2 linked regions of the Companilactobacillus allii genome follow. The protein of the gene in region 1 binds, or shares a complex with, the protein of each later gene. Links are inferred from orthologs where the notes say so. Each region holds a gene or a part of one and is shown on either strand. Other genes may lie near its edges.

Region 1 (3,749 bases):
ACTGGTAAGTAATAAGTACTTATTAAGTACTAATAATTCTATGAGGTGAATATTGTGATTTCAAAACCAGATAAAAACAAAGCACGTCAAAAGCGCCAAAAACGTGTTCGTGGTAAAATCTCTGGTACTGCTGAGCGCCCACGCTTAAATGTATTCCGTTCTAATAAAAACATTTACGCTCAAGTGATTGATGACGTAAAGGGTGTAACGCTAGCAAGTGCCTCAACTCTTGATAAAGAAGTCAAAGACGGTTCAAAAGTTGAACAAGCTTCAGCTGTTGGTGCATTAGTTGCACAAAGAGCTAATGAAGCTAAAGTAAGTGATGTTATATTTGATCGTGGTGGATATATCTATCATGGTCGTGTACAAAGTCTTGCTGAAGCAGCTCGTGAAAATGGGCTAAAATTCTAGAAGGAGGAAACCAAATTTATGACATATATCGATCCATCTCAATTCGAACTAGAAGATCGCGTTGTCTCAATCAACCGTGTTACTAAGGTTGTTAAAGGTGGACGCCGTCTACGTTTTGCTGCTATCGTAATCGTTGGTGACAAGAATGGTCACGTCGGTTTCGGTACAGGTAAAGCTCAAGAAGTTCCCGAAGCTATTCGTAAGGCTGTTGAGGATGCCAAGAAGAATCTAATCAATGTTCCTATGGTTGGTTCAACAATTCCTCATGAAGTAATCGGCAGATTCGGTGCCGGTAAAATTATGTTAAAGCCTGCTGTTGAAGGTTCTGGAATCGCCGCTGGTGGTTCTGTTCGTGCCGTTCTTGAATTAGCCGGTGTTGGTGATATCACAAGTAAGTCACTTGGTAGAAATACACCAATTAACGTAATTCGTGCTACAATCGAAGGTCTAAAACAAATTAAGACTGCTGAAAGTGTCGCAGAAATGCGCGGAATTTCAGCTCAAAACTTGCTTAACTAGAAGAAAGGTGTGTAATAATGGCTAAACTTAAGATTACTCTTATTAGAAGTGCAGCTCACCGCCTTCCTGCTCAACGTACAATTGTTAAAGAACTTGGACTCGGAAGAGTTAATAGTTCTGTTGTTAAGCCGGATGATCCTGCTATTCGCGGTGCTGTAATTAAAATCGCTCACTTAGTAAGTGTCGAAGAAGTTAAAGATTAATAATTCTTAAAGATTAGGAGGTGCAATAATGGAACTAAACGAACTTAAACCAAGTGCTGGTTCAAGACATTCAAGAAAACGTCTTGGTCGTGGTACTTCAAGTGGCCAAGGTAAAACTTCTGGTCGTGGACAAAAAGGTCAATTAGCTAGATCAGGTGGTAAAACACGTATTGGTTTCGAAGGTGGACAAATGCCATTGTTCCGTCGTATGCCAAAACGTGGATTCTACAATATCAACCGCAAGGAATACGCTATTGTAAACCTTAAAGACCTAAGCAAGTTCAATGACGGTGCTGAAGTTAATATCAATACATTAAAAGAAGCCGGAATCGTTAAGAAAGAATATAACGGTGTCAAATTACTTGCAAATGGTGAAGTTAGTGCTAAGTTAACTGTAAAAGTTGCTAAAAGCTCTGACGCTGCTACTAAAGCAATCGAAGCTGCTGGTGGAACTGTAGAGGTGATCTAATGCTTGGAACTATCAGAGATGCTCTAAAGGTAAAGGAGATTCGTAAAAAGATCCTATTTACCTTGATGTTACTTGTTATTTACCGTTTAGGATCACAAATTACGGTACCTGGTGTTAATGCTGCCGCAATGGACAAAGTTAGTTCCTCAGGGTTAGTTCCCCTATTGGATACCGTAACTGGTGGTGGTCTTTCAAATTATTCCATTTTCTCAATGGGAGTTTCCCCATTCATTACTGCTCAAATCGTTGTTCAACTGTTACAGATGGACATCGTGCCTAAGTTCGTTGAATGGAGTAAACAAGGTGAGGTTGGTCGTAGAAAACTAAATCAAGTAACGAGATATTTGACGATTGTTTTAGGTTTTGTTCAATCAATCGGTATCACTGCTGGATTTAACCAATTAAGTGGTTTGGGACTTGTTAAGTCACCAAACGTTAGAGCGTTTGTTACAATCGGTATTATTTTAACCGGTGGTACAATGCTTCTTACATGGATTGGTGAACAGATTACTGATAAAGGTCTGGGTAATGGTGTGTCAGTGATTATCTTTGCTGGTATTATTGCTAGATTCCCAAATGGGATTTACCAAATTTACCGTGACAATATCATTAGTGCTGATTCTGCGGACCTCGCAAAAAATATTGGATTTATGGTTGGATTGGCCATTGCAATTCTAGTTGTCGTCTTGTTCGTAACTTACGTTCAACAGGCAAATAGAAGGATTCCAATACAATATACAAGACGTGCAGCTGGAAGTGGTAGCGAAAGTTTCCTACCACTAAAAGTTAACGTTGCTGGAGTTATTCCAGTTATCTTTGCTAGTTCATTTATTGTTACGCCACAAACTATTTTGATGGCTTTTCAAGCAAATCATAGTGAAGATGCATGGTACAAGGTATTAACTGAAATATTTAGTATGCAAACGACAACAGGATCATTACTATATACATTGTTGATTGTGTTATTTACATTCTTCTATGCATTTGTTCAAGTAAATCCTGAGAAGCTTGCTGAAAACTTACAGAAACAGGGTGCTTATATCCCTGGTGTATGGCCTGGTAATGAAACTATCAAGTTCATGTCAGGTGTCCTTATGAGACTTTCAACGGTTGGTTCAGTATTCTTAGGACTTGTTTCATTGCTTCCATTATTGGCAGCTAACTTATTCAATTTACCTCAATCCATCGGATTAGGTGGTACGAGTTTATTGATTATCGTTGGTGTTGCTCTAGAGATGGATCGACAATTAAGAGGTCTTTTAATGAAACGTGAATACGTTGGGTTTATTAGATAATTGGAGATGTGACAATGAATATTGTATTGATGGGGTTACCTGGTGCTGGTAAGGGTACTCAAGCTGAAAAGATTGTTGAAGATTTTAAAGTTGAACATATTTCTACTGGAGATATGTTCAGACAAGCCATGTCCGATAAAACTGAAGTTGGTCTTAAAGCCAAGAGTTTTATGGATAAAGGTGCGTTGGTTCCTGACGACGTCACTGAAGCTATCGTTGAAGAACGTTTAGCTAAAGATGATGTTCAAAAGAACGGATATATGCTTGATGGATTTCCGAGAACTCTTGAACAGGCAAATGCTTTACAGACAATTGCAAAGAATGTAAGCAAACCTATAGATGCTGTCATCTATATAGACGTAAAGCCTGAAGCATTAGTTGATCGTTTATCTGGAAGATATATTTGTTCAAAATGTGGAGCAACTTATCATAAAATTTACAATCCAACAAAGGTTGAAGGAACATGTGACGTCTGTGGCGGACATGACTTCTTCCAGCGTGAGGATGACAAGCCAGAAACAGTTAAGAACAGATTAAAAGTTAATATTGAAATGAATACACCATTAATAGATTTTTATGACAAGTTAAACTTGTTACATAAAGTCAATGGTGAACAAGAAATAGATGAAGTTTATAAAGAAGTAAAGAAAGTTTTACAAAGTCTGTAAGACTTTTTACTTTTATTTGTTTACATGATTGCGAGATTATTGTATAATCTTGCGGTATATGCAAATGAATTTCATCCCGATGGAGGTTAATATCTTTGGCAAAAGAAGATGTCATTGAAGTAGAAGGTACAATTTCAGAAACATTGCCTAATGCGATGTTTAAGGTAAAGCTTGAAAATGGGGC
Region 2 (2,931 bases), 1.4 Mb from region 1 along the record:
GTGGTCGATTCTTTGGACTAAGTTTGTTGGGGGAATTTTAAGTATTGGTCCAGGTTTATTTCTTGGACGTGAAGGTCCCTCAATACAATTAGGTTCAGCTATTGGTCAGGGGTTTAGTGAAGTAACAAAAGAGACTGGTGTGTTCCGTAGAGTATTGATTGCTAGTGGTGCAGCCGGTGGACTAGCTGCTGCTTTTAACGCTCCAATTGCGGGAGCAATGTTTGTGTTGGAGGAGATTTATCATAACTTTTCTCCATTAGTTTGGGTGACCTCACTGGCTAGTGCTGTTAGTGCAAATTTCATTGCACTATATGTATTTGGTTTAACGCCAGTTTTGGATATTACTCATAAGCAAAGTTTACCAATCGGATTATATTGGCACTTGATTTTATTAGGGATTGTTTTGGGATTAATGGGACGTTTATATCAAAAGGTTCTATTGATTATGCCATCATGGTATGCAAAAACAAGAATTCCTCGTTATTTACAAGGATTGATTCCTATTTTATTGATATTGCCCATAGGTATGATGTTCCCTCAGTTTATTGGTGGTGGAAATAGTATCATCACAAGTTTGAACAGCTGGGGAACTAGTTTGTGGTTTTTGATAGGATTGTTAGTACTAAGATTTATCTATTCAATGATTTCTTACGGTTCAGGTTTACCTGGTGGTATCTTCCTTCCAATCTTGAACTTAGGTGCAATTATTGGCGCTATATACGCTGTATTTATGCACAACATGGGATTATTACCATTGGGATTTGAAAGTGACTTGATAATATTTTCCATGGCGGGATATTTTGCTTGTATTGGTAAAGCGCCTTTCACAGCGATTATCCTAGTCACTGAAATGGTTGGATCACTAAGTCATCTTATGCCACTAGCAGTGTTGTCTTTAGTGGCCTATGTAGTGGTTGATATATTAAATGGAGCACCGATCTATGAGTCTTTGAAGGAACGTTTGAATATTGATTCTGATTATTTGAATCGTGTAAGTAAGTTGAATGATCGACTAGAGATGCCGATTTTTGAAGGTAGCTCAATTGATGGTAAATATATCAGGGACATTCCATTTCCAAAGGATATTTTAATTATTGCGATTTATCGTGGAGAGTCTCAGATCATTCCCAAAGGTGATACTGTTATTAAAGCCGGCGATAGGATAGTAATGATGGTTAATGCCGCTAAGCGAGTTAAAATGAGAGATAGAATAAATCGTTTGATTAATGGTATGGACTAGAATTTTGACTTATTTTGTGTTATTGTTTTAGGAGTGATTTCAGCTTTCAACACCATGAACGGAGGTTTTACGGGTGTATAACGTTATTGAAACTATACTTATTATTGTTTCCATTTTGATAATTATTGCTGTATTAATGCAGCCTACAAAACAACAAGATGCATTGAACGCCTTATCAGGTGGCGGTGGAGACTTGTTCAGCAACCAGAAGAAGCGTGGTTTTGAAGCTTTCATGGTAAAGGTTACCTATGTTTTGCTAGTGCTATTTTTTATTTGTTCATTAATACTAGTATACTTATCATCACACTAAGCAAGTTACCCTCCTGAAGCTACTAAAAGTTGCTTGGGAGGTTTTTTGTTATAAGGAGTGTTTTTTTGAAAATTTTGATGCCAAAACCATTTTTCTTTAATGCTGGAGATAAAGCCGTAATATTATTGCATTCATTTTCAGGTACATCAAATGATCAAAGATTAATGGGTAGGATGCTTGAACGTAATAATTATTCTGCTTATGCGCCAATGTTTAAGGGACATGGAACGAACAATCCAATAGATATTTTGGATTCTGGTGGTCCAGATGAGTGGTGGAAACAAGTTAATGAATCGGTTCAATTTTTGAAGAACCATGGTAAAAACGATATATATATATTTGGTCTTTCACTAGGGGCAATTTTTGCTACCAAGGCTGTTGAAGAGATTCCGGAGATAAAAGCCGGTGGAGTTTTTGGTTCTCCTATATTGTCGAATGATTTTTCAAATATTAGGGATGCTTTTATGACATATTCTAAAAAAGTCTATGAAATAAAAGAAGTAAGTGAAACTGATAAGTATGCTGATTTAAGGATAATTGATTCCAAGATTGACGCCATGCTTGTTAATATTCGAAGAACTACGAATAGTGTAAGTGATAATTTAGCTGAAATTAAAAAGCCATATTTTATTGGCCAAGGTACGAGAGATAAAATGGTAGATCCAAAAGCTGCTGAAAAAGTGGCTAGTATAGTTGGGACAAGAGACTTTCATCAATATGATGCTGGTCATGTCTTGACGATTAATCGTGCTCATAAAGAATTAGAGGGCGATGTGTTAAACTTTTTAGAAAATATTGAGGATAGAAATGCCTGATAAAGAAAATAAATTAATTGCGGATATACTTGAATTTTTCAGAAATAATCCAGAACATAGATATACTTCTGAACAAATTGAAGATTCATTGAGAATGCATGGAGCTTCAGCGTTTAAACGTGTTGTTAAAGCTATTGCAGTTCTTGAAGGTGAGGGGAAAATCACTCTCACAAATACAGATGAGTTCAAAATGGCTCAACCTGATAAGGTCCTTGAGGGTACTTTTAAGGGTAATGACAAGGGATTTGGATTTGTTAAATATGATGAAGTAGAACCAGATGCCTTTATCTCTAGGGATAATACACTTCATGCTGTTAACGGAGATACAGTAGAAGTTAAATTTATTAAGCCATCTAATCCATGGATTGATAAGGGTCCAGAAGGCGAGATTGTTAAAATCGTCGAGCGTTCATTGTCTAGAATTGTTGGAGAATTTCATCCATACAGTGATGCACAAGTGGAGAAGTCTGGTAATTATGGATATATTAAGAGTCATGAGAAGAAATTAGCTTCATACATGGTTTTTATTTCTAACAAGGGATTACACCCACAAATGGGAGATATGG

What was found. The genes of interacting proteins can lie anywhere in the genome.
Region 2: the proteins of secY (region 1) and secG are in contact, whole or in part, in a crystal structure (PDB 5AWW), measured with the Thermus thermophilus proteins. The link is inferred for Companilactobacillus allii from one-to-one orthologs. Residues at the interface, in WP_096411648.1 of Thermus thermophilus: Leu14, Gln16, Arg17, Phe20, Ile34, Pro35, Pro37, Ile72, Arg108, Arg109, Asn112, Gln113, Arg116, Ile117, Ile120, Pro145, Gly146, Trp147, Phe152, Phe155, Val156, Val159, Thr160, Val162, Ala163, Gly164, Ala166, Leu167, Trp170, Glu173; in WP_223903268.1 of Thermus thermophilus: Tyr5, Ile9, Tyr12, Leu13, Ala16, Leu19, Val20, Val23, Leu24, Gln26, Glu27, Pro28, Gln30, Gly31, Ala32, Asp34, Leu35, Met36, Gly37, Gly38, Ser39, Ala40, Asp41, Leu42, Phe43, Ala45, Arg46, Val48, Tyr53, Thr56.

What each region holds. Positions count from the first base shown.
Region 1 is NZ_CP019323.1:140,153-143,901, reverse strand. Bases 791-3,749 are described here. They hold secY (preprotein translocase subunit SecY), read left to right. Parts: upstream 791-1,601; coding sequence 1,602-2,897; downstream 2,898-3,749. Other genes in these bases: infA (translation initiation factor IF-1), read left to right, coding at 3,661-3,749; BTM29_RS00750 (adenylate kinase), read left to right, coding at 2,912-3,565; rplO (50S ribosomal protein L15), read left to right, coding at 1,162-1,602; rpmD (50S ribosomal protein L30), read left to right, coding at 948-1,133; rpsE (30S ribosomal protein S5), read left to right, coding at 791-930. Outside these bases: rplF (50S ribosomal protein L6), read left to right, coding at 1-12; rplR (50S ribosomal protein L18), read left to right, coding at 46-411; more of rpsE, read left to right, coding at 430-790. UniProt on the Bacillus subtilis protein: The central subunit of the protein translocation channel SecYEG. Consists of two halves formed by TMs 1-5 and 6-10.
Region 2 is NZ_CP019323.1:1,491,987-1,494,917, forward strand. It holds secG (preprotein translocase subunit SecG), read left to right. Parts: upstream 1-1,313; coding sequence 1,314-1,550; downstream 1,551-2,931. Other genes in the region: BTM29_RS07215 (ClC family H(+)/Cl(-) exchange transporter), read left to right, coding at 1-1,240; BTM29_RS07225 (alpha/beta hydrolase), read left to right, coding at 1,616-2,365; rnr (ribonuclease R), read left to right, coding at 2,358-2,931. UniProt on the Bacillus subtilis protein: Involved in protein export. Participates in an early event of protein translocation.